One region of the Microbacterium sp. 1262 genome, then DNA from elsewhere that is predicted to be linked to it. Evidence: predicted binding sites of a transcription regulator. Region 1 holds the regulator's gene; the other holds the start of a gene.
The links. The regulator HspR, encoded in region 1, represses chaperone genes until heat shock. The targets are predictions, from matches to a motif close to AAGTTGAGTCNNNNNGACTCAACTT.
Positions count from the first base shown of each region.

Region 2: ABIC53_RS09530 (Hsp20/alpha crystallin family protein) is a predicted target of HspR. The motif match lies at 12,231-12,255, and genes of this name have one in related genera.

Region 1 is NZ_JBEPKU010000001.1:2,281,561-2,297,174, reverse strand. It holds gene ABIC53_RS10940 (MFS transporter) at 1-977, opposite strand, end outside; gene ABIC53_RS10935 (response regulator transcription factor) at 1,091-1,810, opposite strand; gene dnaK (molecular chaperone DnaK) at 2,140-4,008, shown strand; gene ABIC53_RS10925 (nucleotide exchange factor GrpE) at 4,011-4,628, shown strand; gene ABIC53_RS10920 (DnaJ C-terminal domain-containing protein) at 4,640-5,644, shown strand; gene ABIC53_RS10915 (heat shock protein transcriptional repressor HspR) at 5,736-6,179, shown strand; gene ABIC53_RS10910 (hypothetical protein) at 6,448-7,086, opposite strand; gene ABIC53_RS10905 (hypothetical protein) at 7,169-7,762, opposite strand; gene ABIC53_RS10900 (glycosyltransferase) at 8,014-9,162, shown strand; gene ABIC53_RS10895 (glycosyltransferase) at 9,165-10,271, shown strand; gene ABIC53_RS10890 (helix-turn-helix domain-containing protein) at 10,533-11,531, shown strand; gene ABIC53_RS10885 (ATP-dependent Clp protease ATP-binding subunit) at 11,596-13,824, shown strand; gene ABIC53_RS10880 (UbiA family prenyltransferase) at 13,904-14,728, shown strand; gene ABIC53_RS10875 (FAD-dependent oxidoreductase) at 14,733-15,614, opposite strand, start outside.
Region 2 is NZ_JBEPKU010000001.1:1,977,897-1,993,510, forward strand. It holds gene ABIC53_RS09470 (PepSY-associated TM helix domain-containing protein) at 12-1,514, opposite strand; gene ABIC53_RS09475 (hypothetical protein) at 1,596-2,240, opposite strand; gene ABIC53_RS09480 (S-ribosylhomocysteine lyase) at 2,265-2,738, opposite strand; gene ABIC53_RS09485 (aggregation-promoting factor C-terminal-like domain-containing protein) at 2,967-3,995, shown strand; gene ABIC53_RS09490 (hypothetical protein) at 4,092-4,220, opposite strand; gene ABIC53_RS09495 (VOC family protein) at 4,361-4,795, shown strand; gene ABIC53_RS09500 (amidohydrolase) at 4,819-6,057, shown strand; gene ABIC53_RS09505 (sodium:calcium antiporter) at 6,127-7,191, shown strand; gene ABIC53_RS09510 (hypothetical protein) at 7,214-7,546, opposite strand; gene ABIC53_RS09515 (DUF2207 domain-containing protein) at 7,847-9,646, opposite strand; gene ABIC53_RS09520 (MarR family winged helix-turn-helix transcriptional regulator) at 9,682-10,113, shown strand; gene ABIC53_RS09525 (HNH endonuclease signature motif containing protein) at 10,248-11,627, shown strand; gene ABIC53_RS09530 (Hsp20/alpha crystallin family protein) at 11,766-12,191, opposite strand; gene ABIC53_RS09535 (L-serine ammonia-lyase) at 12,342-13,751, opposite strand; gene ABIC53_RS09540 (FUSC family protein) at 13,841-14,911, shown strand; gene ABIC53_RS09545 (FAD-binding protein) at 14,925-15,614, opposite strand, start outside.

The sequences.
Region 1 (15,614 bases):
GCGGCGAGGACGCCGCCGAAGGCGAAGACGCCTGCGAGCCCGTCGCGGTAGACCGCGCTCGCGAGCAGGAACCAGAATGTCGGGCGCTCGGTCCGGTAGAGGCGGACGATGTCCGTGACGAGGTGAGCGTACGCGGCGAGGAAGCCGACCTTCTCGGTGTCGTGCGGCGCGGTGCGCTCGGGCACGTTCAGCAGCAGGGGGATGGCGAAGACGATCGTCCATACGCCGCAGCCCACGGCGATGAGCCGGTAGGCGAGACCGTTGCTGGTGTCCATCCCGAACCAATCGGCGAAGGTGAGGGCGACCACCAGTGCGAGGGCGATGATGCCGCCGATGTAACCGAGCCCCCAGCCCAGGCCGCTGACCCGGCCGATCGTGCGGGGCGTCGAGACCTCCACGAGCATGGCGTTATAGTTGACGCCCGCGATCTCGGAGACGACGGCGCCGAGGGAGAGGACGATCGCGCCGTACCAGAAGAAGGCCGGGTCGGCGAAGGTGAAGAACAGGGCGAACTGCAGCAGCGCGAGGACGACGGTGAAGACCCCGAGCCAGCGCTTCTTGCGTCCCGACCGGTCGGCGGTCTGGCCGAGCACCGGGGCCAGCAGCAGGATCAGGATGCCGGCGGCCGTCGAGGCGACGCCGTAGCCGCTCGCCAACTCGGCGAGTGCCGCCTCCTTGACCGGGTCGGTGTCGGGCAGTGCCGCGATGTCGGCGGGAAGGAACGAGTCCGACACGAGGAACAGCGACGCGAACACGAACGTGAGGATGACGGAGTTGAACGGCTGCGTCGCCCAGTCCCACAGCGCCCACGAGATGACGGCCTTGCGGGGGACCGGCTGCTCGTCGACATCGCGACCCTGCATGGCGGCGATGCGTCCGAGCGCCTGCGTGTCGGCTGCGGTCGGCGGCGCGGGCACGCCGCGCGCGGAAGACATCGGGGAGCTGGGCCCACGGGGCGGATCGGTCTCGGGTGACATGCCGGGCACGCTAGAACCTCTCCGTGAACACTCGGTGCCGCCGGCCGGCGGCGTCACGTCGCGTCATCGCGACGGGGCCAGCGTATCCGTCGGGAAGGGGGTCGACGCCCTTTTCAGTCGCGACGCGCGAACCGATAGCCGATGCCGCGCACCGTCTCGATCCAGCGGCCGGTCCGGCCGTCGTCGCCGAGCTTGCGGCGCAGGTTCATCAGGTGGACCTCGACCGCGTGAAGGTCGTGGGGGCTGACGTGCTCGCCGTGCGCGCCGCTCTGCCGTCGGAGCATGAGCGCGATCCACGCTTTCTCGACGACGTCACCGGGACGCTGCATCAGGGCCTGCAGGACATCGAACTCGGAACGCGTCAGATCGAGGGAGCGTCCGTCGAGCTCGACGCGGCGCGAGCCGGGGCTCAGTCGCAGGCCGCCGGCTTCGAGCCATGCGCCCGGTGCCGCCTCGTTCGCCTGGAGCGTCCGCGGGCGCCGCATGAGGGCGTCGATGCGGGCCCGGAGCTCGTACGGGCGCCAGGGCTTGATGACGTAGTCGTCGGCGCCGCTGCGGAATCCCTCGACGGTCGCCGTCTCGTCGTCGACGGCACTGATGATCAGCACGTATCCGTCGTAGAAGGCGCGGATGCGGCGGACCGCCTCGAACCCGTCGATGCCGTCGAGCTTGACATCGACGGTGGTCAGGTCTGGACGCACGGCGCGCACCGCGTTGACGCCGGCATGCCCGTCTGCGAAAGCGTGAACGGCGAAGCCGTGCTGCTCGAGGGTCTGGGTGAGCAGGCTGCGAAGGTCGTCGTCATCCTCGATCACGACAGCGGTGCGGGTCATGGTCGTCTCCGGGCGCGACGCAACGCTCGACGACCGCCCATTGCGGGTCCGAGGTCGACGAGAGGCGAGTTCGGGATCACGCTTCTTGTCATGGGTGGACTCAACATATAGCGCGCCCCTGGGAGGAACCGATGATCGTGCCTCAGTCTTTCTCAGGTTTGGCTCAGGCGCACGAAATTGTGCAGCGCGGCGCGATGCGGAACTTGATACGCCTTGACTCAAGTTCGCTTGACACCATTTCGGGCCGGGAGTACAGTTGAGTCATCGCGGCTCAGGTTGGGCCGCCGCAGACTTCCGATCCCATAGAACCGCAAGTAAGGAGACAACTCATGGCACGTGCAGTGGGTATCGACCTGGGCACGACGAACTCCGTCGTGGCCGTCCTCGAGGGCGGCGAGCCCAAGGTCATCGCCAACGCCGAAGGGCTCCGTACGACCCCCTCGGTCGTCGCGTTCACCAAGGACGGCGAGGTGCTCGTCGGTGAGACCGCGAAGCGCCAGGCCGTCACCAACGTCGACCGCACGCTGACCTCGGTCAAGCGTCACATGGGCACCGACTGGAAGACCCAGGCGATCGACGGCAAGGCGTACACGCCGCAGGAGATCTCGGCCCGCATCCTCCAGAAGCTCAAGCGCGACGCCGAGCAGTACCTGGGCGACACAGTGACCGACGCCGTCATCACGGTCCCCGCGTACTTCAACGACGCCGAGCGTCAGGCGACCAAGGAGGCCGGCGAGATCGCGGGCCTGAACGTCCTGCGCATCATCAACGAGCCCACCGCAGCCGCCCTGGCCTACGGCCTCGACAAGGGCAAGGAGGACGAGCTCATCCTCGTCTTCGACCTCGGTGGCGGAACCTTCGACGTCTCGCTCCTCGAAGTGGGCAAGGACGACGACTTCTCGACCATCCAGGTGCGCGCCACCGCCGGTGACAACCGCCTCGGCGGTGACGACTGGGACCAGCGCATCGTCGAGTACCTGATCAAGCAGTTCAAGGACACGACCGGTGTCGACGTCTCCGGTGACAAGATCGCCCTGCAGCGCCTCAAGGAGGCTGCGGAGCAGGCGAAGAAGGAGCTCTCGAGCTCGCAGTCGACGTCGATCAACCTGCCGTACCTCTCGCTGACCGACTCGGGCCCCGTCTCGCTGTCCGAGACGCTCTCGCGTGCCAAGTTCGAGGACCTCACCAAGGACCTGCTCGACCGCACGAAGAAGCCCTTCGAGGACGTCATCCGTGAGGCCGGCATCAAGGTCGGCGACATCGACCACGTCGTGCTCGTGGGTGGTTCCACCCGCATGCCCGCCGTCTCGGAGCTCGTGAAGAAGGAAGCCGGCAAGGAGCCCAACAAGGGCGTGAACCCGGACGAGGTCGTCGCCGTCGGCGCCGCCCTGCAGGCCGGTGTCCTCAAGGGCGAGCGCAAGGATGTCCTCCTCATCGACGTCACCCCCCTGAGCCTCGGCATCGAGACCAAGGGCGGCATCATGACGAAGCTCATCGAGCGCAACACCGCCATCCCGACCAAGCGCAGCGAGACCTTCACGACCGCCGACGACAACCAGCCGTCGGTCGCGATCCAGGTCTTCCAGGGTGAGCGCGACTTCACGCGCGACAACAAGCCGCTCGGCACGTTCGAGCTCACCGGCATCGCACCGGCGCCCCGCGGCATCCCGCAGGTCGAGGTCACCTTCGACATCGACGCGAACGGCATCGTGCACGTCTCGGCGAAGGACAAGGGCACCGGCAAGGAGCAGTCGATGACGATCACCGGCGGCTCGTCGCTGCCCAAGGACGACATCGAGCGCATGGTGCGCGAGGCCGAGGAGCACGCGGCCGAGGACAAGAAGCGCCGCGAGGCCGCCGAAGTCCGCAACCAGGCCGAGACCCTCTCGTACTCGATCGAGAAGCTGATCGCCGACAACGCCGACAAGCTCCCCGAGGACGTCAAGTCCGAGGTCCAGGGCGACGTCGACGCGCTGAAGACCGCACTCGCGGGCGACGACGACGAAGCGGTGAAGACCGCGTTCGACAAGCTCAACGCATCGCAGGGCAAGCTCGGCGAGGCCATCTACGCGCAGGGTCAGGCCGACCAGGCGCAGGGCGCCCCGACCGACGCTCCGACCGGCGACGCCGGCGCGACGGCATCCGATGAGGACGTCGTCGACGCCGAGGTCGTCGAAGACGAGGAAGACAAGAAGTAATCATGACCGACAAGGACTTCGAAGAGCCGCACGGCGATGACGAGGTCCTCGGCGAGGAGGGGTCGGACGCCCAGGCGTCCGGCCCCGACGCGCACGGGGCCCCCGGAGCATCGGATGCCGCGGCTGCGGACGACGAACTGACCATCGACGACATCCTCGGTGCGACGCAGTCCGACGAGGCCGCCGTCGCGGAAGCACCCGCCGAAGAGCACGACCTGCTGCTCGACCTCAAGCGCGTGCAGGCCGAGTACGCCAACTACCGTCGGCGTACCGAGGACCAGCGCGAGGCTGAGATCGAGCGCGCCAAGGGCTCGGTCGCGAAGGGCCTGCTGCCCGTGCTCGACGACCTCGACCGTGCCGACAAGCACGGCGACCTCGTCGAGGGATCGCCGCTCGCGGTGATCGCGGACAAGCTCCGCGGGGTGGTGGCACGACTGGGCGTCGAGTCCTACGGCGCCGCCGGCGACGCGTTCGACCCGCAGCAGCACGAGGCGATCTTCCAGGCGCCCACCCCGGGCACGGCCGAGCCGACGATCCTCGAGGTCGTCGAGGTCGGCTACCGCCTCGGCGGCATCGAGCTGCGTCCGGCGAAGGTCGTCGTCGCGGTGCCGGCCGAATAGGAGGCAACGACATGGCCAGTCAGGACTGGTTCGACAAGGACTTCTACAAGGTGCTGGGCGTCTCCAAAGACGTCTCCGACACCGACCTGAAGAAGACCTACCGCAAGCTCGCGCGCAAGTACCACCCCGACTCGACGCAGGGAGACCCCGCGGCCGAGGCGAAGTTCAAGGAGATCAGCGAGGCGTACTCCGTGCTCTCCGACAAGGAGCAGCGCGCGGAGTACGACCAGATCCGGGCGATGGGGTCGGGCAGCGCCCGCTTCACCGCGGGTGGCCAGGGCGCCGGTGGCTTCGAGGACGTCTTCAGCGCCTTCAACCAGGGTGCGCGAGGCGGTGCCGGAGCTCGCGGCGCGGACTTCGACGACATCTTCGCGATGTTCAACCAGCAGACGGGGCGGTCGAGCCGCTTCGGGTCGGGCGGCTTCGGCCGCTCGACCGGGGGCTTCCAGGGCTTCGGCGGCCCGCAGCGCGGTGCGGACGTCACCGCACGGACGACGCTCGACTTCGCCACCGCGGTCCGCGGTGACACCGTCACGCTCCAGGGCGAGGACGGCAAGCCGTTCAAGGTGAAGATCCCGGCGGGTGTGAAGGACGGGCAGAAGATCCGGCTCCGCGGTCGCGGGCGTCCCTCGCCGGACGGCGGTGAATCGGGTGACATCGTCGTGAGCGTCACGGTCCGGCCGCACCCGGTCTTCACGCGCGACGGACTCAACCTTCGCGTGGTGGTCCCGGTGACCTTCACCGAGGCGGCCCTCGGCGCCACGATCGAGGTGCCGACGCTGGGCGGCGACCCCGTCAAGCTCCGGGTCGCGCCCGGCACCCCGTCGGGCCGCGTCCTGCGGGTCAAGGGGCGCGGCGTGAGCACGTCGAAGGGCACGGGCGATCTGCTGGCCGAGGTCCAGGTCGCCGTTCCCGCGCATCTCGACGAAGAGGCCCGAGCGGCCCTCGAACGATTCGCGGAGGTCGAGCCCCGCGAGAACCCCCGCGCCGACCTGATGAACAAGGCGCGCGGCTGACACATTCGTCTCGACCCGTCGCATCCGATCCCCTCGGGCGGACGCGGCGGGTCGCCCGACGACACTCTCGACGCCCAGGAGGTGACCAACCATGGCTGATGACGACATCGACGAGGACGCCCCGATCTTCGCGATCGCGGCCGCGGCGGAGCTCGCGGCCATGCACGCGCAGACCCTCCGGCAGTACGACCGGCTGGGCCTCGTGGTGCCCGGGCGCACGCAGGGAGGGTCGCGTCGATACTCGCTGCGCCACATCCGGCAGCTGCGAGAAGTGGCGCGGATGTCGGCGGAGGGCATCAGCCTGCCCGCCATCGCACGCATCCTGGAGCTCGAGAACGAGGTCGCGGGACTCCGCCGCGAGGTGCGCGACCTCGAGCAGCGTCTGCGCGACGAGATGCAGCAGCGCCCCGGCGCGCGAGTGTTCGCCGCCGGCGCCACGGGTGCCGTCGTGACCCTGCGTCACGGTGCGCGCGTGCGCCGGGCGACCGAGGTCGTGCTCTACCGCCGCCCCTCCGACCCGCCCGCGCAGTCGTAGCCGACCCGACGCGAAGGGGCGTTATCCGACGCGCGCACCGACCATTCGGGTCGGTTCGAGCGTGGGGCGGGGATGTGGGCAGGGGTCCTGCACAGGCGGCGCGACGGAGGTCGGATGTCGAACGGGCTGGGGAGATCTCGGGGTGGGTGCGGAGGGCCGACAGCCTGGACGGGTGGCACGCACTCCTGCTGAACTCCCCGAGGCGCTGCCGGGTGCCTTCACGGTCGGGAGGGCGCGCGCGACCGGAGTGACGCGCGGCAGACTCCGTTCAGCCGACCTGGCCGCGCCCTTCCACGGCATCCGCTCGCGTGCGCCCGTGACGGACGTGCGCGCGCTGGTGACCGCTTATCTGCCGAAACTGCGCGCGGGCGAGCACATCAGTCATGCCACGGCAGTGGCTCTCGTCGGCGGCTGGATCCCCGGGCGGCTGCGCGCGCAGGTGGATGTCGCAGCGCCGCGACCGCTCGGGCGTGCCCGTGGTGTCGGGGTGCGCGGGCACGAAGCTGCCGCGGCGAGTCTGTGGCGATTCGGACCCGTTCCGATCGCGCACCCGGCCGTCGCCTGGTGCCAATCGGCCGAGCTCATGGACGAACGCGAGCTCGTCATCTCGGCAGACTCCCTTATGCGCAGGCATGATCCTGTCTTGTCGATCGAGCAGCTCCGTGGAGCGGTGGCGGAGTGGTCCGGTCGGCGCGGCGTACGCGCGCTCCGACTCGCGTACGAACGCTGCCGGGAACGCACCGACTCGGTTGCGGAGACGGAGCTGCGTCTCGACGCCGAAGACCTCGGAATGACCACCTTCGAGGTCAACGCGGTCATCCGCGATGAGGCCGGGCGCTTCGTGGCCTATGGCGACCTCGTCGACGTCGAGCGGCGCGTGCTCCTGGAGTACGACGGTCAGCAGCACCGGCTCGACGACGCGCAGTACGGCCGCCGATCAGGCGGGGGGGGGGGGGGGGGGGCCAGTCGGCGGGGGCAAGTCGGCGGGGTCAGGCGGGTGGGAGGCGCAGCGTGTTGGCGGACTCGTCGAGGGTCAGGTCGTCGACGACGCGGAGCGAGCGGGCGAGGTGATCGAGCTCCTCCAGAACCGTCCCCACGCGCTCGCGGTCGCTGCACACGGCCGACAGCGTGACGAGATGGGTTCCCGTGTCCCAGGTGTACGAGACGAACGGGGGAGTCCGCGGGTGAGGCGGCAGCGTCATGACGAGCTTCTCGCCCGCCCCGAGGTAGGGGGAGCGGAAGTCCTCGGTGTCGTCGTACTCCATCGGCATCATCGCTCGCGCGGTGCGCACCTGCGGGGTCGCCTCCTGCATCTGCGCGAGGACGACGAGCAGCTCGGGGTCGGCCTTCCACATCCACGCTCGCACGCGCCCGTCGGCTCGGCGCATGAGCATCGGCACCGCCTGGCTCGCGGCCCACGCGGCGAAGCGTCCACCGGGGCGGGGCGCCGCTCCTATCGCGGCGTTCGCCTGGCTCAGCAGCATCCCGATCGCGCGCTTGCGAGCGCGGCGTCCGGAGAATCCGAACGATTCGGTGACGGCAACCCAGCGGGCGGGATCGGCATCGGCTTCGAGTCGGGCCATGACCCCAGCCTAGGGATGCCGCCTGGGTGCGCGCGGGGCGTCGCGCGCAGCGTCCGACGCGGCCCGAGTCGGTTTCCCCCAACGCCGTGCCGCCTCCCGGGAGCCCCTATACCGCTCGGGTAAGCTCGGGGCCGCCGCGTCGGCCACAGCCGGCGGCACGCCGCCGTACAGATTGGGCCTGACCCGTGACCGAATCCACGACGACCGAGGGTGTTCCCGCCGAGAGTTCTCGCGCGCCCCTGACCATCGTGATGGGCGCCGACACGTTCGCCCCCGATGTCAACGGAGCCGCCCGTTTCGCCGAACGCCTCTCCGCCGGCCTCGCCGCCCGCGGTCACGACGTGCACGTCGTGACCCCCAGCGTGAAGCACTCCCAGTCGGGAGTCTTCACCGAGAACATCGAGGGTGCCGACCTCACCGTCCACCGCCTCCCCGGGTGGCGCTGGTACCCGCACGACTGGCTGCGTTTCGTGCTGCCCTGGCGCTCGAAGCACTACGCCCGGCGCGTGCTCGACTCGGTCAAGCCCGACGTCGTCCACAGCCAGTCGCACATCGTCATCGGCCGCGGACTCACGCGCGAGGCGAAGAAGCGCGGCATCCCCGTCGTCGCGACCAACCACGTCATGGCCGAGAACGTCATCGACTTCACGACGCTGCCGCCGTTCCTCGACAAGATCATCATCAAGCTCTGCTGGGACGACGCCAAGCGCACGTTCCTGATGTCGCGCGCCGTGACCACCCCGACGCGCAAGGCCGCGCAGTTCCTCGAGGACACGATCGACATCTCGGGCGTCATCCCGATCAGCTGCGGCATCGACAAGCGCAACTACACCCCCGACCTGACTCCGCGCGAGCACCGCCGCATCCTGTTCGTCGGGCGCCTCACGACGGAGAAGCACGTCGAGGTCACCCTGAAGGCGGTCGCCAAGCTCGCCCCCGAGCTGGACGTCCATTTCGACATCGTCGGCGGCGGCGACCAGCGTCGGAACCTCGAGCAGACCGCGCAGCAGCTCGGCATCACCGACCGCGTCACGTTCTATGGGCGCACCGACGAGGCCGACCTCCGCGCGGCATACACGCGGGCCGACGTCTTCGCGATCGCCTCGATCGCCGAGCTGCAGTCGATCGCGACGATGGAGGCCATGGCCTCGGGCCTGCCCGTCGTGGCGGCGGATGCCGTCGCCCTGCCGCACCTCGTCCAATCGGGTGTGAATGGCTACCTCTTCGAGCCCGGCAACGTCGACGACCTCGCAGACAAGCTGCGGCGCGTGCTGACCGCCTCTCCCGAGGAGTACCTGCGGATGCAGCAGGCCTCACTCGACGGCGTCGAGATCCACGACATCGAGCGCACTCTCGACACGTTCGAGAAGCTCTACCGCGGCGAGCCGCTCGACGCGTGACGATGCGGCTCTTCTTCGACGCGCGCTACATCCGCACCGATTTCCACGACGGCATCAGCCGCTTCTCCCATGAGCTCGCTCACGCGCTGTTCGCGGCGGCGCCCGCCGAGGGTGTCGAGGTCACGTTCATCGTGCACGACCCCGCGCAGCTGCCGTTCCTCCCGGCAGGGGCGCCGCACGTCACGCTGCACGCGCCGACCTCCATGCTCGAGCCGTTCGCGGCGCTGCGGCTGAACCGGCACCGACCCGACGTCGTCTACTCGCCGATGCAGACGATCGGGGCCCTCGGTCGGCGGTTCGCGCTGATCCTCACGCTGCACGACACGATCTACTACCGGCACCGCACACCGCCCCGCGATCTGCCGTGGTTCGTGCGCTTGGGCTGGCGGCTCTTCCACCTCTCGTATGCGCCGCAGCGGGCGACGCTGAACGCCGCAGACGTCGTCGCGACGGTCAGCGAGACGAGCAAGCGTCAGTTCGCCGACGTCAAGCTGACCAAGCGCGAGGTGGTGGTGCTGCCCAACGCTCCGCAGCGTCTCGCCGAGCTGGCGCCCGCGACGGCCATGCCCGGGGCTGCGAAGCCGCAGAACATCGTCTACATGGGCTCGTTCATGCCCTACAAGAACGTCGAGACGCTCGTCCGGGCGATGCAGTGGCTGCCCGGCCGCACGCTGCACCTGCTGAGTCGGATCTCCGACGGTCGACGCGCCGAGCTCGAGGAGCTCGCGCCCGGCGGTGCCCGCATCATCTTCCACGGCGGAGTGACGGATGCCGAGTACGCCGCGCTCCTCGCCGATGCGGGAATGCTCGCGACACTCAGCCTCGACGAGGGGTACGGGCTGCCGATCGCGGAAGCCCTGGCGCTCGGGGTGCCCGCGGTGGTCAGCGACATGGCGATCTTCCATGAGGTCGGCGGCGACGGCGCGCTCTACGTGCCGCCGCGCGACCCGCGAGCCTTCGCCGCGGCCGTCGAGTCACTCGATGACGATGCCGCCCGCGCGGCGCTCGTCGCGGCGGGTCGTGCGCACATCTCCCGATTCACCTGGGCGGAATCGGCGTCGCGACTGCTCGCGGCATCCCGTCGCGCCCGCGCGCGCCGCGACCGCTGACGGCGACCGCGCTCCGGCGCGGTGACCGCTCGCGCTCGCGGTGTGTGGGCGCCGATTCCTCTGCCGGCGGCACGCGTGTCGGGTCGGTGGGGACGCGGCGGTAGCCGTCGCGTGCGACCACCGCGAGCGTGCCTGTCACGGCGGCGATCACGAGGAGGACGAGTGCGAGAAGAAGGATGTCGGAAGGCATGGCAGAAACGCTACGATGAGCGTTATCCTGCCGATACTGGCGGATGAGACGGTATTCGGAGGAATCCTGCCATGCACACGGTCGCTTGCGTCGTCCAGCCCGGGTTCGCGCCCTTCGAGTTCGGTCTCGCGTGCGAGGCGTTCGGTCTCGACCGCAGTGACGAGGGCATCCCGAACTTCGACTTCCGGGTGGTGGCACCCGATCCGGGGGCGGTCCCCGCCAATCTCCCGTTCTCACTCAACGTCGACGCGGGACTCCAGTTCGCCGACGAGGCCGATCTGGTCGTCATCACTCCCATCCCGCGCGAGAGCTGGGACTCCGTGGATAACCGCGTCACAGCCGTCGTCCGACGTGCGGTCGAGCGCGGCGCATGGGTGCTCACCGTCTGCAGCGGAGCCTTCGTGGTCGCGGCATCCGGTGTGCTCGACGGCAAGCGCGCCACGACGCACTGGCGCTACGCCGAGACCATGGCGCAGATGTACCCGCGCATCGAGGTCGACCCCGACGTGCTGTACGTGCAGTCGGACCGGATCATCACGTCTGCGGGTACCGCGGCGGGGCTCGACGCCTGCCTGCACCTGCTGCGCATCGAGCTCGGGGCCGAGGCGGCGAACACGATCGCCCGGCGGATGGTCGTGCCGCCCCTCCGCGACGGCGGGCAGGCCCAGTTCATCGCGCGTCCGCTCCCCGAGGCGGCATCGCTGTCGCTCGCGCCCATCACCGACTGGATGATCGCGAACCTCGACCTCGATCTGTCCGTCGATCTGCTCGCGTCGCGCGCGCACATGTCGCCGCGGACGTTCGCGCGCCGATTCAAGGCCGATTACGGGACGACCCCGGCGGCGTGGCTCGGGCGGCAGCGGATCCTGCGGGCGCAGCGGCTGCTCGAGCGGACCGACCTCGGGCTCGACCAGATCGCGGCCGACAGCGGATTCGGCTCGGCCTCCGTCCTGCGGCAGAACTTCGCGCGCGCCCTCGGGCTCAGCCCCTCGGCGTACCGCGCCCGCTTCGCCTGTACGCCCGAGGCGGCGTCGGTGGCCGGGGCTGCGGCAGAGGCCGTAGCGTCCTGAACGACACGGTGATAAACTTGAGTCACACAGGCTCAAGTTTGAGCCGAGAGATTTCAGGAGAGATATGAACGCCACACAGCAGCCCGGACAGGAGGAGGCGCAGAGCGCCCTCGAGCAGTTCGGCATCAACCTCACTGACCGTGCCCGGCAGGGCAAGCTCGACCCGGTCATCGGGCGCGACAGCGAGATCCGCCGCGTCAGCCAGGTGCTCACCCGCCGCACGAAGAACAACCCCGTCCTCATCGGCGAGCCCGGCGTCGGCAAGACCGCCGTCGTCGAGGGCCTCGCTCAGCGCATCGTCGCGGGCGACGTCGCCGAGAGCCTCAAGAACAAAGAGCTCGTCTCGCTCGACATCTCCGCGCTCGTGGCCGGCGCCATGTACCGCGGTCAGTTCGAGGAGCGCCTGAAGAGCGTGCTCAAGGAGATCACCGAGTCCGACGGCCGCATCATCACCTTCATCGACGAGCTGCACGTGCTCATGGGCGCGGGCGGCGGCGAAGGCTCGGTCGCGGCATCCAACATGCTCAAGCCCATGCTCGCCCGCGGTGAGCTCCGCCTCATCGGTGCGACCACCCTCGACGAGTACCGCGAGTTCATCGAGAAGGATGCCGCGCTCGAGCGCCGCTTCCAGCAGGTCTACGTCGGCGAGCCGAGCGTCGAGGACACCATCGCCATCCTCCGCGGGCTCAAGGAGCGCTACGAGGCCCACCACAAGGTCGCCATCTCGGACGGTGCGCTCGTGGCCGCGGCATCCCTCTCGAACCGCTACATCCCGGCCCGCCAGCTGCCCGACAAGGCGATCGACCTGATCGATGAGGCCGCGTCGCGCCTGCGCATGGAGATCGACTCGGCGCCGCTCGAGATCGACGAGCTGCGCCGGCACGTCGACCGGCTGAAGCTCGAGGAGCTCGCGCTCAAGAAGGAGAAGGATGCCGCCTCGCGCGAGCGTCTCGACGCCTTGCGTGCGACGCTGAAGGACGAGCAGCAGAAGCTCGACGAGTTGCAGGCGCGCTGGGAGCGCGAGCGGGCGTCGCTGAACCGCGTCGGCGACCTCAAGACGCGTCTCGACGCGGCTCGTGTCGAAGCCGAGCGCGCGCAGCGCGAGGGCAACCTCGAGAAGGCATCGCGGCTTCTGTACGCCGAGATCCCGGCGCTCGAACGCGAGGTCGTCGAAGCGGAGCGCGCCGAGACCGCCGTCGACGGGCCCGAGCGGATGGTCAACGAACAGGTCACCGACGAGGACATCGCCGCCGTGATCGCCGCCTGGACCGGCATCCCCGTCGGGCGCCTGCTGCAGGGGGAGACCGAGAAGCTCGTGCGCCTCGAGTCCGAGCTCGGCAAGCGCCTCATCGGGCAGAAGACCGCCGTCAAGGCCGTCGCCGACGCCGTGCGTCGCTCGCGAGCGGGCATCAGCGACCCGAACCGGCCCACGGGCTCGTTCCTGTTCCTGGGGCCGACCGGTGTCGGCAAGACCGAGCTCGCCAAGGCTTTGGCCGAGTTCCTCTTCGACGACGAACACGCCATGGTGCGCATCGACATGTCGGAGTACGGCGAGAAGCACTCCGTGTCGCGGCTCGTCGGTGCCCCTCCCGGGTACATCGGCTACGAGCAGGGCGGCCAGCTCACCGAGGCCGTGCGCCGCCGCCCGTACTCCGTCGTGCTGCTCGACGAGGTCGAGAAGGCGCACCCCGAGGTCTTCGACGTGCTGCTGCAGGTCATGGACGACGGCCGCCTCACCGACGGCCAGGGCCGGACGGTCGACTTCCGCAACGTCATCCTGATCCTCACCTCGAACCTCGGATCGCCGATCCTCATCGACCCGACGCTGAGCCTCGAGCAGAAGCGCGAGCAGGTGCAGATCCTGCTGCGCCAGGCGTTCCGGCCCGAGTTCCTGAACCGTCTCGATGACACCGTGATGTTCGAGGCGCTGAGCCAGGACGACCTCGCACAGATCGTCGAGCTCTCCGTCGACGCGCTGCAGCGGCGCCTCAAGGACCGGCGTCTCTCGCTCGCGGTCACCCCCGATGCGCGCGCGTGGCTGGCCGAGCGCGGCTACGACCCGGTGTTCGGAGCCCGGCCGCTGCGCCGCCTCATCCAGTCCGAGATCCAGGACCGCCTCGCCATGGCCATCCTGTCGGGCAGGGTGCGCGACGGCGACATCGTCCGGGTCGACGTGGCCGCCGACGGCTCGGCGCTCGTGCTGACGAGTGCCGGTCCCGCGGCGGAGCCTGCCGCGCCGGCAGCCGCCGGAGGGGACGACGACGTGATCGAGGCCGAGCTGCTCGACGACTGATCGCGGCGGCGGCCTGCCCACGACGCCGAGGCGCGCAACCCCGTCGGAGCCGATGACCCTGACGTGAGAGTGTGGACGCATGCGTGCGATCCGGGCCCTGTGGGGCGCCTCACACCCGGGGCCCTCGGTCGTCGTGACGGCTCTGGCTCTGGCGCTCGGACTCGCGGCCGGGCTCGAGCCCTGGCGGCTCGCGGTGCTGGTGGCATCCGTGCTTTTCGGTCAGCTCTCGATCGGCATCTCCAACGACGCGATCGACCGTGAACGCGACCGCGCCGTCGGCCGCACCGACAAGCCTCTCGTCCGCGGTGAGGTCTCGAATCGTGCGGCCTGGATCGCGGCCGGGGGCTCCGCCGTCATCGCGCTCGCTCTCTCGGCGGCGCTCGGATGGGGGATGCTGCTCGCGCACGCCGTGACGATCGTGTCGGCCTGGTCGTACAACCTCGGGCTGAAGTCGACGCCGGTGTCCGTCGTGCCCTTCCTCGTGAGCTTCGGTCTCTTCCCCTCGCTGGCGACGCTCTCGTCACCCGATCCGACGCTCGCGGCGCCCTTCGCTGCTGTGGCGGGTGCTGCGCTCGGGGCGGCGGTGCACCTGACCAACGTCCTGCCCGACCTCGACGACGACCGCGACACCGGTGTGCGGGGGCTGCCGCATCGCCTCGGAGCGCCGGTATCGATCATCATCGCTGTCGCCGGGATCGTCGTCGCCGCGATCGCCGTGCTCATCGGCGGGCGGAGCGAGGGAGTCCTGCCGTGGCTGTTCTTCGGCGTGGTGCTGGTGCTCGCGGTCGCGGTGGTGGTGCGGATGCGGCTCCGCGGTCCCGACCGCACCGGCTTCCGCCTCGTCATGGCCGCGGCTCTCGTGCTCGCCGCGCAGCTGGTGGTGGCTGCGGGCTCGTTGCGCTGAGAACTCAGCGAGCAGCGGCGTCGAGCCCCATCGCATAGGCGTTCGGGACCAGGGAGCCGGTCGCGGCGAGCACGCGCCCGAGCATCCGAGTGCGCACGGCGTCCGCGCCCGCACTCACCGGGCGGCCGAGACGCATGTTGACCGCCGCCAGCCGTCCCGCCGTGCGGGCCGAACGCAGCCGATCGTGCTCCCATCGTGCTAGGGCAGCAGCGGGCTCGGTGCCGCTGCGGACCCAGGCAGCGAGCAGCGGCGCGAGGGTCGCCGCGTCGAGGAGGCCGAGGTTCATCCCCTGTCCTCCGATCGGGCTGATCTCGTGTGCGGTGTCGCCGATCACCGTCACCCGGCCGCGACGCAGGGCCGGTGCGAGCACACGTCGCACGCGGAACCCCGTCGCGCCGGTCAGTGCCTCTGCGGCATCCGTTTCGCCCCGTTCCCGTATCGCCGTGCGCAGCCGCCGCAGCCGCGCATCCGGCTCGTCGAACCCGCCGTCATCCTGCCCGGGCGGCTCGTCCCAGGCGACGAAGCGGCGTCGGCCTCCCGGCAGGGGGAAGGACTCGAGCACCCCCGCTCGCGCGAGGTGAACCACCGCGACGTCGGCATCGGGTCTCCCGGGGACGTCGGCGTCGCTCATGAGGTACCGGTCGGGGTAGCTCGTGCGTCTCACGGCGTTCGGCCGGAACACGAGCTCGCGTGCGCCGACGCCTCCGGCGACCACGACGAGCGGCGCCGACAGTTCGCCGGCCCCGCGAGCACCGGACGTCTCGACCCGTACGTCGGCCGGCCCCGGTGTCACGCGGGTGACGGCGACCCCACGCAGCGGCGACGGCGCACCGAACGCGAGAGCGCGCTCGGTGAGGGCCTGCGGGAGGGTGGCGACATACGGATG
Region 2 (15,614 bases), 300 kb from region 1:
GGCTTGACCAGTCATGGCCTGACCACACTCGTTTCCGCTCCCCCGGAGGAAGATCTCCGCGCCCGACGACCCCGGGCGCCCTGTACGAGCGCATCCCCGATGACGAACGCGGCGAGCGGCAGGCCGACGAGGGGAAGGAAGTACCCGATGCCGATCGCGACGGCCACCACGAGCACGACACCCCATACCGGCGCGTTCGGAAGGGCCTCGCCGGGGACCGTGCCCATCCGGCGAGCGGGGTCGCGGGTGGGCCGGCGCTTCCACCACATCAGGTACCCGAGCACGACCATCGTCGCGATCCCTGCGGCGACCACGAACAGGACGAGCTGATTCACGAGGCCGAACATCGACCCCATGTGGAGGTCGACGGCCCACCGCGCGAGCTTCGCCATGAACGGGTAGTCAGCGAAGTCGACCCGGTCCACGACCGCGAGCGTGTCGCCGTCGATCGCGACACCGTCGACCTCCGTCGGGAAGCTGCGCTGGATCTCCTGGACGACCCACGCCTGCCCCGCAGCCGAGGGCGGCCGGATCTCGATGAGGCCGACGTTCACGTTCTCGGTGCGCGCGACCGCGAGCACGTCGTCGAAGGTGTCGGGTGAGACCGCGGCGGTCGGCGCCGCGACGACCCCGTGGTCCGCATGGGCTCCCGCAGCACCACCGGAGCCGGTGTCACCGAGCGCCGTCGACAGCGCCGGGTTCTGCCACGACAGTGCCGCTCGCAGCGTCGAGACGTTCGCACCGCCGTAGGTGGACCACGTGATGCCGGAGGCAGACAGGAAGAGCGCTCCGAGTACGAGCCACACTCCGAGCGACGCGTGCCACCCGAAGAGGCGTCGGTAGCCCCGCGCTCCGCGCTTCGGGCGGAACAGGTCCTTCTTGGCGCGCGCCGTACGCAGCCGCACCACCCAGAGCGTGAGCCCGGCCACCACGACGATGCCGAGCCACGAGGCGGCGAACTCGCTGTAGAGGCGGCCCGGCTCGCCGAGGTGGAGATTGCGGTGCAGGTCGCTGACCCACGCGCGAAGCGGCAGCGCGCCGCTCGTGCCGTAGACCGTCAGGTCGCCTCGGATCTCGCCCGTTCCGGGGTCGACGAAGACAGCGCGGGTCTGGCTCGGACCGAGCCCCTCCTGGGCGAACATGACGCGCGTCGTGTCGCCCGCTGCGGGCGCGGGCCGCACCGCCGCGAGCGAGGCGGCGTCACCGATGTACCCCTCGGCGATGCGGACCTGGTCGCCGATCGGGAGTGTCGTCTCGGTGACCGGCGCGCTGAGCTCATGGGCGTAGACGACGCGCTCGAGCTGCGGCGTCACGACGTAGACCGCTCCGCTGAGCGCCGCGATCAGGATGAAGGGGCCGACCAGGATGCCGGCGAAGAAGTGGATCCGCAGCAGCAGCGGCATGACCCACGCACGCGACCGCCGGGGCGGAGCGTGTTCGCGGGACGTGGTGGCGGGCGCGCCGCCCGTATCGGCGGCGCCGTCGGTGGACGCGTATGACTCGGTGATGGACATGGGACTCCTCGGTCATCGGGGTGCCGGCACGCGAAGCATGGTCAGCGCGCACGACGGATCGCCCCGACGGGCGCCGGGGCGTCAGAGAGCGAGGAGAGCGGGCGGGCCGCGACGCGCGGGCGCCGCGACGAGGGCGCGAAGGCGCGGTGTGCGAACGCTCGACGCGAGGGGGCGCAGACGCGGCGGCATCGGCGCGGAAGGGACGGCATCCCGAGTCACAGACCGCAGCCGCGTCGCGATGCGCCGCGCGAGATCGGCGAGCGCCGCGAGCAGCCGTTCGCCGCGATGCAGCAGCAGGGTCGTGATGGCGGCCGCCAGGATGTGGGCACCGATCATCGCGGCGTCCGGGGCTGCCGCAGCGATCTCACCCGGCGCGGACGGGGATGCCGGGAGCGACATATGTCCCGCGTGCAGGCTGAACGGCCCCGTCAGGCCCGACGCCGGCGTGGGCATCCGTGCGGAGCCTGCGAGCGGCACGACTCCGAGAGCGAACATGACGTGGAAGAGCGTCTGCGCGGCCGTGACCGCGGCACCGAGGCGCACGACCGAGACGCGGCACCCGACGACGGGGAGGCTGATCATCAGCGACAGCGCCCACGGGAGGGCGGCGCCCAACGCCGAGGGCGGTTCGCCTCCCGCTGCGACGTGCGACAGCAGCGCGACGAACGTGGCCAGGGTCGCGGCAGCGGCGGCTCGCAGCGCGCGCTGGTGGCGAGACGAGGTCACGTCGCGGCGGTCGGTCGGCCGGCGTCAGACGCCGACGCGGGAGAAGGCGTCGAGGCTGATGCCCTGGTCGAGGACGGTCTTCGACCACTCGCGGGCCGAGTGCAGCGAGTGGTCGCGGTAGTTGCCGCATTCGAGAGCGGAGACGCCCGGGATGTCGGCCTCGACGGCCTCCTCGGCGATGAACCGCAGGCTGCCGGTGAGCGCCGCGACGACATCGGCGACCTCGGGCTCGCCCCACATGAGCAGGTGGAAGCCGGTGCGGCATCCGAACGGCGAGATGTCGATGACCCCCGCGATCCGATCGCGGAGGAGACCCGCGAGCATGTGCTCGATGGTGTGGATGCCGGCGGTGGGGATCTCGCCGGCGTTGGGCTGCACGAAGCGGACGTCGAAGTTGGTGATGGTTCCGCCGTCCGGTCCGTGCTCGACGCCGATCCGGCGCACGTACGGGGCCAGCACAGCGGTGTGATCCAGCGTGAAGCTCTCGATTTCAGCCACGTGTTCCTCCTTCGACGCGGACGGTCGGACGGCCGCCGAGCGCCGCCGTTCCGGCCAGAGTAACGCTCCCCGTCATGGGCTCGGCGCGGTCGGGCATTCAGGTTACGTCCAGGGACTGTCCGGGACTCGTCCAGACTCAACCCGCAGACTCGGGGAGTTTTGTGCGTCCGCCCGAGACGCCCGCCGCCTCGCGGTGCCCGCAAACATCGAAGGACCGCCCCTGTTCGCATGACTTCTTCGTCGAGCCAGACCACCCGCCGCGACCTGCGGCGCTCCGCCAGCGTGAGCTCCAGCTCCGCATCACGCCGCTTCGTCCGTCCCGCCGCCCTCACCCTCGGGCTGGCCATGGGGCTGACCGCGGTCGTGGGCACGACTGCCTCGGCCGCACTGCCCACGGCATCCGGCCCCGCACCGGTGATGCAGCGCGCTGCACTGGTGACCGCCGCGGCCACGTCGACGGCGAAGCCGCTCAGCGCGATCGAACAGGCCACGAGCGACGCCGTCGCCGCGGCTGAGGCATCGGTCGTCGAGGCCGCCACCGTGACCGGTGACGTCTCGGCCGCCGCGCTTCCGATCGAGGGCGATACGACGATCGACACGACGCAGCTGCGCGAGCGCATCGAGGGCCTGAAGGACACCGAGGTCATCCCGACGCTGCTCCTGCCCGACCTCACCGACAAGCTCACGGACGCGACCGACGATGTGCAGGCCGAGACGGCCGACCTCCGCGGACGTCTCGAGGCCGCACAGGCGCAGAAGGCCGCCGAGGAAGAGGCCGCGCGGATCGCCGCCGAAGAGGCCGCAGCCGCTGAGGCCGCCGCGAAGGCGAAGGCCGAGGACGAGGCCGCCGCAGCCGCAGCCCAGCGTTCGAGCGGCTCGCGCTCGTCGTCCTCGTCCTCGTCGTCGTCGTCCGCGCCCGCTGCTTCGGCGGTCGCTTCGACGGGCGACAACTCCCCCGGCGCCGCGCAGCAGGCCGCGAGCAACATGCTCGGCGAGTTCGGCTGGGGCCAGGACCAGTTCTCGTGCCTCGTCTCGCTCTGGAACAAGGAGTCGGGCTGGAACTACCAGGCCTACAACAGCGGCAGCGGTGCGTATGGCATCCCGCAGGCGCTTCCCGGCAGCAAGATGGCTTCGGCCGGTGGCGACTGGCAGACCAACGCCGTCACGCAGGTTCGCTGGGGCCTCGGCTACATCTCCGGCCGCTACGGCTCGCCCTGCGGCGCCTGGGGCCACTCGCAGTCGGTCGGCTGGTACTGATCACCGCTCGCTGACGGTTCGCGAAAGCGCACGTCCGCACGGTCCGCTCGCGCGGGAGACCGTGCGGACGTGCGCTTTCGCCGTTCCGGAGCGGGGTCAGTCCTCGTCGAGGGGGTCCTCGTCGAGGGGGTCCTCAGCCGTGACCTCGAGCGTCGGAGCTTCCTCGATCGGGTCGATGGGCATCTCACCGGGTGCGACGAAGGGCACGTTTCCATTGAGGCTCATGGTGGTTCCTCCCTGCAGTTCGTGAGTGGCTCACGCTACGACGTCGCCAGCGAGCGGTCAGCCCCGTTGCCGTCCAGCGATACCGGGTGTACCCACTGTCGGAGGGCGGGAGTACCGTCGGTCGCGACGAGGAGGTCACCATGAACAGGCTCGGCAACATCACCTTCTACGCAGACGACCCACGGGCGCTCTCGCACTTCTGGGCCGACGTCTTCGGCTATCCGCGCCTCGACTGGCCCGACGACATGCGCCGGCAACAGCTCGATGCCGGCCTGACCGATGACGATCTCGACCGCCGAGGTCTCGCGGAGGATCCCGAGGGCCGCGGACCCCGCCTGTACTTCCACCACGCCGACGGCTCGAAGAGGGGGCGCAACCGCCTGCACATCGACGTGTCGGTCGCACCCGTCGACGGTGCTCGCCGCGCGACGGCCGAGGCCGTGGATGCCGAGAAGGATCGTCTCGTCGGGCTCGGGGCGAGCGTCGTGCGACTGGTGGAACAGCAGTGGGGCGCGTGGCCCGAGCGGTATTGGCAGATGCGAGACCCCGAAGGCAACGAGTTCTGCCTCCAGTGATCGTCCGGCATAGGGTCGAGGGCATGGCCCCCCGCATCCTCGCCGTCGTGAACGGCCGCATCGTCCCCGTGTCCGCGCCCGTCATCGAGAGCGGGACGGTGATCGTCACGGACGGCGTGATCATCGCCGTCGGCGGGGCCGAGACGCCCGTGCCCGACGGCGCCGAGATCGTGGATGCCGCGGGGCGCTGGGTTCTGCCCGGGTTCGTCGAGGCCCACGGCCACCTCGGAGTCCACGAGGACGGCGAGGGCTGGTCGGGCAACGACACCAACGAGATGACCGACCCCAACGGCGCCCGCTTCCGCGCGCTCGACGGCATCGACATCGACGAGGTCGGGTTCCGCGACGCCCTGCGCGGCGGCGTCACCTCCGTCGTGATCAAGCCGGGGTCGGGCAACCCGATCGGCGGACGCACCGTCGCCATCAAGACGTGGGGCGGGCGCACCGTCGACGAGCAGGTGATCGCCGAGAACGTGTCGGTGAAGTCCGCCCTCGGCGAGAACCCGAAGCGCGTCTACGGCGACAAGAAGCAGACGCCCTCGACCCGCCTGGGCGTCGCGTCCGTGTTGCGCGACGCCTTCGTCGGCGCCCAGAACTACGTCGCGAAGCGGGATGCAGCGGCGGCCAAGGGCGAGCCGTTCGAGCGCGACCTCGGCAAGGAGACGCTCGCTCAGGTGCTCGACGGCACGCTGCTGTGGGATCAGCACAGCCACCGTCACGACGACATCGTCACCGCGATCCGGCTCGCCGAGGAGTTCGGCTACCGGCTCGTCGTGAACCACGGCACCGAAGGCCACAAGATCGCGGACGTCCTGGCCGAGAAGGGCATCCCCGTCATCTTCGGGCCGATGCTCACCTCGCGCTCGAAGGTCGAGCTGCGCGACCGGGCGATCGGGGCACTCGCCCTGATCGCCGAGGCCGGCGTCACCGTCGCCATCACGACCGATCACCCGGTGGTGCCGATCGACCAGATCCGTCTGCAGGCGATCCTCGCCGTGCGAGAGGGCCTCCCGGCGGATGTCGCGTTGCAGGCGCTCACGACGAACCCGGCCAGCATCCTGCGACTCGACGACCGCGTCGGCGCCCTCGAGGCCGGTCGCGACGGCGATCTCGTCCTGTGGTCGGGCGACCCGCTCGCGGTGGAGTCGCGAGTCGAGCACGTCGTCATCGGCGGCACCACGGTGCTCGAGACCACGGATGACGGCGATGTGCACATCGTCGAGCGGTGGGAGCGGTTCGGACGCTCCAGCTGGCTCCGCTGAGCCGGAGTCCATTCCGGCCGCGAACGCAAGCGGTACGCCGTCGCACAGGTTCGGGTGTGCACTGAGGGGATGTCGAACCTGCCCCTCTGGCTGCTCCTCCTGGTCTTCGCCGCTGCCGCCGCCGTGGTGTGGGTGGCCGGCATCCAGCTCTCGAAGTCGACCGACGTCCTCGACGATCGCTGGCACATCGGCAGCGCGTTCGGCGGGCTGATCGTGCTCGCTGTGGCCACGAACCTGCCCGAGATCGCCATCACCGTCAGTGCCGCCATCGCGGGCAACCTCGAAGTCGCCGTGGGCAACATCCTGGGTGGCATCGCGCTGCAGACCGTGGTGCTGGTGATCCTCGACTTGTTCGGCAAGCGCGGTCGCGGGGTCAGGCCGCTGACCTATCGCGCCGCATCCCTCGTCCTCGTGCTCGAAGCCGTGATCGTGGTCGCCGTGCTCGCGGTCGTGATGGCGGGGAGCCAGCTTCCCAGCGACCTCGTCGTCGCACGTGTCACCCCCGATGTCGTGCTCATCGCGGCGCTGTGGCTCGCCGGGCTCTTCCTCGTGCAGCGCGCCGGCAAGCACCTCCCCTGGCACGAGAACGGCACGTCGCCGGGTGCGAGTGAACACACCCCGGGCCACCGGCGCGCCAAGCCGCGGCATCCGCATCATTCGATGAGCACCGGGGCGGTCGTCGCGATCTTCGCGGTCTCCGCGCTCGCGACGCTCGGAGCCGGTGTCGTGCTGGAGCGGGTCGGCGACGCCATCGCCGACGAGATCGGCCTGTCGGGTGTGCTGTTCGGCGCGACCATCCTCGCGCTCGCGACCGCGCTGCCGGAAATCTCCACGGGGCTGCAGGCCATCCGTCAGGGCGACGACAATCTCGCGATGAGCGACATCTTCGGCGGCAATGCGTTCCTGCCCGTGCTGTTCCTCGTGGCCACCCTGATCTCGGGCCAGGCGGTGCTGCCGCAGGCGAATGGAGCCGACATCTACCTCACCGCGCTGGCCGCGCTGCTGACGCTCGTCTACGTCATCGGACTCATCTTCCGGCCCGCGAAGCGGATCGCCGGGATGGGTGTCGACTCGCTGACCGTGCTCGTTCTCTACGGCGCGGGGATCGCGGGGCTCTTCGCCGTCGCCGCGTGACCGACCGCGACGCGCGGGCGACTCAGACCTCGTCGGAGCGCGGCGACCGCACCGACCATCCGACCCGCCGCAGCGCATCGGCCAACCGCGCGGCCTCCGTCGCCGCGACATCCCAGGACACGTCCGAGCAGACGTCGACGGCGAGCGGCGGCGGGTCGGCGAACTTCGGGATCTGCACCTCGGCCCACACGTCCCGGCCCAGCCCGACGCGCGGGAAGGCCGTACCCGCATTCTCGATCGCCCCGTCCGATACGAAGGCGATCGTCTCGAGGGCATCGGGCTTGGCGATCGGCAGGTCGACGACGAGCGTGACCACGAAGGGTCCGCTGGCGGTGTCTCGGCCGTGGGCGTGCACGCGCTCATCCTGACAGACCCGCGGCACTGCGGAGGCCGAAAACCGGATGTCGTCGAGGTGCCGGCTCAGCGTTTCCAATGATTACGAAAAGATAACGGGAAAACCCTTGCTCGTCGTTACCTCGCCGTTATAGAGTGCTCGCACGGTAGCTGTTTTGCTGTGGCAGCCACCGGCATGTGATTGCAGGAAACTCTTGGTGCAAAGGGACGAGGGTCCGACCGAATGCCTCTTCGGTCGGACCCTCAACTGCTTTCCGGCCGCGAGAGCCGACCGCGCGTGACGACCGCGCGTGACGACGCGTCAGGCGCCGCCACCACCGCCTCCGCCGCCTCCCCCGCCGGCAGACCCGCCCCCGCTCGACCCGCCCGAGGTCGATGACGACGACGATGCCGCCGACGACAGCGTGCCGATACCTGCCGCGAACGATGACGCATCGAACGCCGCCGTTCCCACGTACCACCCCGGCGTCGCGATGCCTGCGTCGCCGTAGAGCGCCGTCAGGTGCGCAGCCCACTCCTTCTCGCGGCCGAACAGCACGGCGTACGGCAGCAGCCGCTCGTAGATCCGGAGCATCTCCCGGGGGTCGTCCGTTGCGACCGGCTCGCGCTCAGCGCCGGTCGGCGACTGCAGCATCCGGATGCGGTCGGCTTCGGCCCACCGGATGAAGAGGTCGAGCCCGCGCAGGTGGTCGCGGATCTCCGCCCCCGTGTCCGACAGCGGCTCACCGGCGACCGCGAAGACGACCACCAGGAACGACGCCGCCGCCAGAACGATGCCGACGATGGGCAGTGCGGGGTGGACGTAAGCGTTCAGCGCGAGCGCACCGAACAGGATGACCAGACCCGCCGCGATGGCCCATGCGGCGACGGGCCAGCCACGCACTCCCGCCGGCACAGGCTTGTACATGCCGCGACCGCGGAGACTGTCTTTGGCCATCTTCAGCGCCCGCTGGGTCTCGGTGGACAGCCGGGTGTCGGAGGAGCCGAAGCGGTAGACCTCGCCACGACGGTGATGCGGGAACATGCCGCGCAGGAGTCTGCGCCCGTTCTCGTCTGCGGCCCGAGGGTCGACGAGCTCCGCCTGCAGCTTCGCACGTCCCCAGCGGCTCTTCCCATCGTCGACGATGCGGATGGCGCCCACCAGCGCCAGCTCGAGGACCTCGGCGGGAATCGCCTTCGACGTCTTCTGCAACAGCACCGCCGCGTCGATCGCATCGATGCGGCGCGGTGGCGCGTACTCGGCGATGACCGTCGGGCGCCCGGGCTCGTCGCGGAGGTACCGCCGGCGATTGCGCAGCGCCCAGCCGGTGGCGCCGGCGAGCAGCGCCGTCGACCCGGACTGGAGCCATCCGAGCGGCGACGCCAGGAACCCGGTGTCGTACACCTCGAACGTGCCCTCCTCGAACCCGACGGCGAAAGTGAGCGTCTCGTGCGGCGCGAGGTTGGTCGCCGAGGCGGTGATCGCGGTTCCGTCCGGTGAGGCGACGATCTCGGGACACGGCGTGGTGCTGTCCTGCTCGCCGACATAGCAGGCCTGCCGGCCGGCGAGGGCGTCCGCGATAGCGGGGTCGACCCGCAAGGTGGCCGTCACCTGCCGGAACGGCTGATTCCAGTCGGTGCCGTTGACGTCCCAGTAGAACTCGAGCCCGGTGTCCGGGAAGTCCCACACGACATTCTCGAGGTCGTAGGTGAAGACGAAGGTGTTCGGCCCGTGCAGGTACTCGGGCCCGCGCGTCAGGATGCCGAGGGTGCCGTCTTCGCTGTCGGTCTCGACGGGACGGGCATCGCCGTTCTCGTCGGTGACCGAGATGAGTTCCGGATGCAGCGGCTGCCCGTTGTAGGTCTCGAGCAGAAGGCGGCGCATGCCCCGGTTCTGATCGGACTGGGGGAAATCGGCGACGAAGGTCTCGACGACCCTCATCCTGGCCGTGCCGTCCTCGTCGCGGCTGAGGGTGTAGTCCACGGCGAGCGAATCGAAGACGAAGGCGTCGAGATCGGCGGATTCGTCGGCGGATGCCGCGGCAGGGACCGCCAGCCCGAAAAGGCCCGTGATCAGCACGAGGACCACAATCGCGAGTGCCGCCCGGGTGCGACGCATCATGCCGACCAGCTTAGGCGGGCAGTAAAGTTGTCGCCATGAACGATCGTCGTCGCGCCGTTGCCGCGTGGGAGAGTCTCTTCCGCGCGCAGCACGAGATCTTCGACGACATCAGCAATGACTTCGCCGGCGATGAGCTGACCCAGGCCGAGTACGACGTGCTCCTGACGGTCGCGCGAGGCACGGGCCATCGCGCTCGCCTGCGAGACGTCACCGCGAACATGCTCATCAGCCAGCCGAGCGTCTCGCGCCTGGTCGATCGGATGGTCGCGCGCGGCCTCATCACCAAGTGCGGCGACCCGACGGATGGCCGCGGCGCAATGCTCACGGCGACGCCGGAGGGGATGTCGGCGTTTCGTCGACTCGCCGCCGCCCACGGCCGCTCCATCGCCGAACGCATGTCGGTGCTGTCGACCGAAGAGCTCGAGCAGCTCGAGCAGCTGACGACGAAGCTGCGACGTCTGTCCTGACGACCGCGCGGACCGGAGCCGGTCGCGCGGTGTCGCTCGGTGTCGTTTCCTCCCCAGGCGGAACGGTGCCCCGACTTTCGACAACCGAACATAGGTTCGACTCGGATGTCGTACCCCGCTGTCACAATGGGAACATGACGGCGAGTGACGGGGGTGGCGAGGCGCGACGCGACGACGTCACGCCGTCGCAAGCGCTCGCTTTTGCGAGATACGCGGAGGCCCTTGACCTCTCTCACGCCGCTGACATCGCTCGCACCCGGGCGCTGGCCGACCTGGGCCACGCCGCGCTGCACGACGCTCGCCGTGATGGGGTGCGGAGCATGGCGTCGGACATGGAGCTGCGGTCGGTCGCGGCCGAAGCAGCGGGCATGGCGCGGTTGACGGACCGGCGGCTGCAGGGCGAGATCGACCACGCGATGACCGTCATCGATGACTACCCCGCCGTGTTGGACGCATGGGCGCACCGGCGGATCGAACGCGGCCACGTCGATGTGGTCGTGCGGGTCGGCGCGGGGGTGCCAGCTGAGGTGCGGGATTCGTTCGCGGAAGCCGCGATCGGGGTGTGTGAGCGGGACGTGCCCTCGCGCGTGCGTGGTGCGCTGGACGCGTTGGCGGCGCGGCTTCACCCGCAGACCTTCACCGACCGGCACAAGACCGCGGCGGCGGAGCGGTGCGTACGGGTGTTCCACCGGTCGGATGGGATGTCGAATCTCGTCGCGAACCTTCCGACGGTCATCGCCGCCGGGATGCTCGACCGGCTGACGCAGATGGGGCAGTCCGTGAAGGACGCCCGGGCGGAGGGCGATGGGGCGGAAGGTGCCGGGGCGGATGCCGCTGGGTCGGGTAAGCCCGCCGACACCAGGACGATGGATCAGCTGCGCGCCGACATCCTCGGCGACCTGGTGCTCGGCGGGGCGCCGGTCGTTGACCCGACGTATGGGATCGACCGGGCTGGTGGCCTCGGGGCGATCCGCGCGCGGGTTCAGGTGGCGGTCACCGCCGAGACGCTGATAGGTAAGGACGAGAACCCCGCGGAAGCGGTGGGCGCTGCGCTGATCGATGCCGACACGGCACGCGAGCTCGCCGGGCAGGTCAGCGAGTGGGACCGGCTCTTCATCGCCCCCGTCACCCGCACCCCGGTCGAGATCGACACCTACCGGCCCACCGCTTCGATGAAGAAACTCCTGATGGCCCGCGACCAGCACTGCCGGTTCCCCGGATGCCGACGAGCCGCGCTCCGCTGCGAGATCGACCACACGATCGACTACGCCCTCGGCGGGCACACCCACATCTTCAACCTCGCCCACCTCTGCCAACGACACCACTCGATGAAGCAGTTCACGAAGTGGGAGGTCAGGCAGGTCGGCGGCGGGGTCCTCGAATGGACCTCACCCCTGGGCAGGGTCTACCGCGAAGACGTCCCCATACCCGCGGTCTGCTTCACCATCGACACGGACCCGCCACCGGATGCCGCACCCGGCGGACCACCGCCGGACGAACCGCCACCCTTCTGAGTGCTGCAGCCACGCAGTCGGGCGCGCGCATCGCGCACCTTCGAATCGGTCGCGGGCGCTGGGGGATATACGCGAAAGGGCGGCCGCCGCCCCCGAAAGAGCTGCGGCCGCCCGTCGTGCGAACGCGGATCTGCGCGATCAGTTCTCGATCGGCACCACCGGCGCGGCTGCGTCGGTCGTGACCTCGACCTTGCGCGGCTTGGCCTTCTCGCTGACCGGGATGGTCACAGTCAGGACGCCGTTGTTGTAGGTCGCGGCGATGCCTTCCGTGTCGACGCCCTGGCCGAGGTTCAGCTGACGCAGGAAGCTCGCGGCTTCACGCTCGCGCGTGATCCACTTCACTCCGTCACCGCTCGCGAGCGTGCGCTCGGCGCGGATGGTCAGCAGCTGGCCGTCGACGTCGATGTCGACCGAGCCCGGGTCGATGCCCGGCAGGTCGGCGGTCATCACGTAGTGGTCGCCGTCACGGTAGAGGTCCATCGGCATGCGACGGGGGCCGCGGCGCGTGTCGAAGAGGCTCGAGGCGATGCGGTCGAGGTCGCGGAACGGGTCATAAGTAGCCATCGATCTTTCCCTTCTCTGATGCTTCGTGTTGAGATCTGAAAGTTGAGCCGTCTCGGCTCAACTGCATCCAGATTAGCACTCTCCCCCATCGAGTGCCAAGGGTTCTCGCACAGCGAACAGCGCCCCGAAGACGGGGCGCGGGAGGGCCTCTCAGCACTCGACGACGTTCACGGCGAGACCGCCCTCGCTCGTCTCCTTGTACTTGTGCGACATGTCGATCCCGGTCTGGCGCATCGTCTCGACGACGGCATCCAGCGACACGTAATGCTGCCCGTCACCCCGCAACGCGAGTCGCGCCGCGGTGACCGCCGTCGACGCCGCGATCGCGTTGCGCTCGATGCACGGGATCTGCACGAGGCCACCGACCGGGTCGCACGTGAGCCCGAGGTGGTGCTCCATCGCGATCTCCGCCGCATTCTCGATCTGCGCGCTGTTGCCGCCCATGACCGCCGTCAGGCCTCCCGCAGCCATTGCGCACGCAGATCCGACCTCGGCCTGGCAGCCGCCCTCCGCACCCGAGATGGACGCGTTCGCCTTGAACAGCGACCCCAGCGCCGTCGCGGTCAACAGGAACCGCCTGATGCCGCGGCGCCGATCCAGATCCTCCGACGCGAGCCGCGACTTCGCCGCGAACCGCCACCAGTACATAGCCACCGCCGGAAGGATTCCTGCGGCACCGTTGGTGGGCGCGGTGACCACGCGTCCACCCGACGCGTTCTCCTCGTTGACGGCGAGCGCGAAAGCACCGAGCCACTCCCCCGGCAGCTCACGCCCACCCGCCGCCTCCGCCTGTTCGAGCTGCGCCCGCATCGCCCCCGCCCGGCGCCGCACGCGCAGCATCCCCGGCAAGGTGCCGTCGGCTCGAAGCCCCGCCTCGACGCACCCCGCCATGGCATCCCAGATCGCGTCGAGGCCGGCAGCGACCTCGGCCTCCGGCCGGAGTGCCTCCTCGTTGCGGCGCGCGAGGCCGGCGATGCTCATCTGCTCGCGCTCGCACAGCTCGAGCAGCTCCGCCGCGGTGCTGAAGCGGTACGGCCAGGCGACAGCGCCCGAACCTCCGCGCCGTCCGCCCGCCTCGGCGGCTTCGCCTGCGCGTCGGATGAAGCCGCCCCCGACCGAGAGATACGTTTCCGACGCGACGAGATCGCCCGCGGCGTCCCACGCGCTCAGGGTCATCGCGTTGGGATGCTCCGGAAGCCGCGTCCGCGGTTCGAAGGTCACGTCGCTCCGCGAGAACGGCACCGCGTGCCACCCCGCGAGCACCAGGGGCGACCCGTCGACCCATTCGGTCCACGCGCCGCGAACCACGTCGGGATCGACGGTCTCGGGCGCATGACCCTGTAGCCCTGCGACCACGGCGTCGGGCGTGCCGTGCCCGATCCCGGTCGCTCCGAGCGACCCGTACAGCACGCAGCCGACCCGTGCGACCTCGGGAAGCCGCCCCGCGGCCTCCAGCCTGACGACGAAAGCACGGGCAGCACGCAACGGGCCGACCGTGTGGGAGCTCGAGGGTCCTACACCGATGGAGAACAGCTCGAACGCCGAGACGTAAGCGCTCACTCGCCCAGGCTACGCCAGCATCTGCCGTACGGGCCCGGCGGCGTCAAGGGGCTGCTGTCGGGCGCGCTGTACGCCTATCGTCGCGATTGATGACCGCCGTACCCCATCCCCGCCTTGTCTCGCTGAAAGCCGCGGCGCGGACCGCGGGCGGAGAGGCCTTCGCGCTCTCTCGTCTGCTGCTCGCCGGCAAGGCGGCCCTCGCCGCTGCGATCGCCTGGTATCTCGCGCCGTACGTACCTTTCGCGCACGACGAGTACTCCTACTACGCTCCGCTCGGCGTGCTCGTGAGCATGTATCCGACGATCGCCGACTCGGCCAAGGCCGGCCTGCAGGCGGTCGGCGGCCTGGCGATCGGCATCGCGATCGGCCTGGTGGGCCTGTGGTTCGTGTCGGGCCCCAGCCCCCGCATCGTGGGTGTGGCGATCGTCGTCGGCGTCGGCGTCGCCGTCGGCGGCATCCGAGCGCTCGGCACCGGCCGAGACTGGATCGCCATCGCCGCCCTGTTCGTACTGCTGCTCGGGGCGAACGACGCGGGCGGCTTCTCGGTGTCGTACCTCGTCACGATGGCGTTCGGCGTCGTCATCGGCGTCGCCGTCAATCTCGCCATCATTCCGCCCCTCTACCTCCGCCGCGCCTCCACACGCCTGTCGCAGCTGCGCGACGCCGTATCGGACCGGCTCGAGATGCTCGCGACCTCGATCGCCGACGGCGAACCGGCCGACGAGGCCGGTCAGCGCTATCTCGAGGAGATCCTCGACGCCGTGTCGACCGACGTCCGCGAGGCCGCACGCAGCCGCAAAGCGCATCCGCTCGCCCGTCGCCGACGGGGCATCGAGACGGAGAACAACCGCCGATTGCGCGCCCTCGAGAACACCGTCCGCCAGACGATCGAGCTGGCCGACGGCATCGACGGGCTGCCCCTCACACCGGATGCCGCGCCCCCGCGTGCCGCACTCGCCGAGGCTGTCCGTGCGACCGCCCGAGCCGTGGCTCGCCCTCTGGGCGACCCCGCCGCCGCGACCACGGTCGAGGATGCCGAGAAGGCGCTCGCCCGCGTCGTCGAGACGGTTCCCGCCCGCAACGACGGGCGCATCTCACCGTGGACGCGGACCGCCGTCGACCTCAGCCGCATCATCGACGCCTCGCGACCCTTCACCTGAGCCGCGGGGCTCCTCAGCGCGCGGGGATGCCCAGTACCCGCTCGAGGTAGGGGCCCGAGAACTTCCCCGTCGGGTCGACGCGCGCCACGAGCTCCCGGAAGTCATCCAGGTGCGGCAGCGATCCGCTGATGGGCATCGAGAAGACCTTGCCCCAGTGCGGGCGCGGATCGAAGGGGGCGAGCGCCCGCTCCACGTGCGAGATGGCCGTGCGCACGGCATCCGGCTCGTTCTTCCAGGTGAAATGGATGCACACGCTGTCACGTCCGAACCCGGGAGAGAGCCAGAGGTCATCGGCGGCGACGGTGCGCAGCTCCGTGACGAGGAGGGCGGGCTCTACCCGGTCGGCGATCGAGCGGACGGCGGCGATGGCGTCGACGGCGACAGCCCGGTCGACCCAGTACTCCGTCTGGATCTCGTCGCCGTTGGACGGCGTCGCATCGATGCGGAAATGAGGCAGACGCTCGCACCAGTCGCCCGGGACGCCGCCCTGCTCGGTCGTGTTGTCGACCCCGTCGGCCGCCGGCGAGTCCGCCTTCGCCGTCACCCGGCGTGCGCTCAGCACTCGTTCCGGCATGTCGGGAGCCGCGGTGTCGTCGAGGCGCTCCTTGACCCATACCTCGCCGACGTCGGGCGTGTTCCAGCGTGTGAAGACACTGACGCTGTAACCGGCTGCCGTCACCCCGTCGAATCGCTCGAAGAGGTC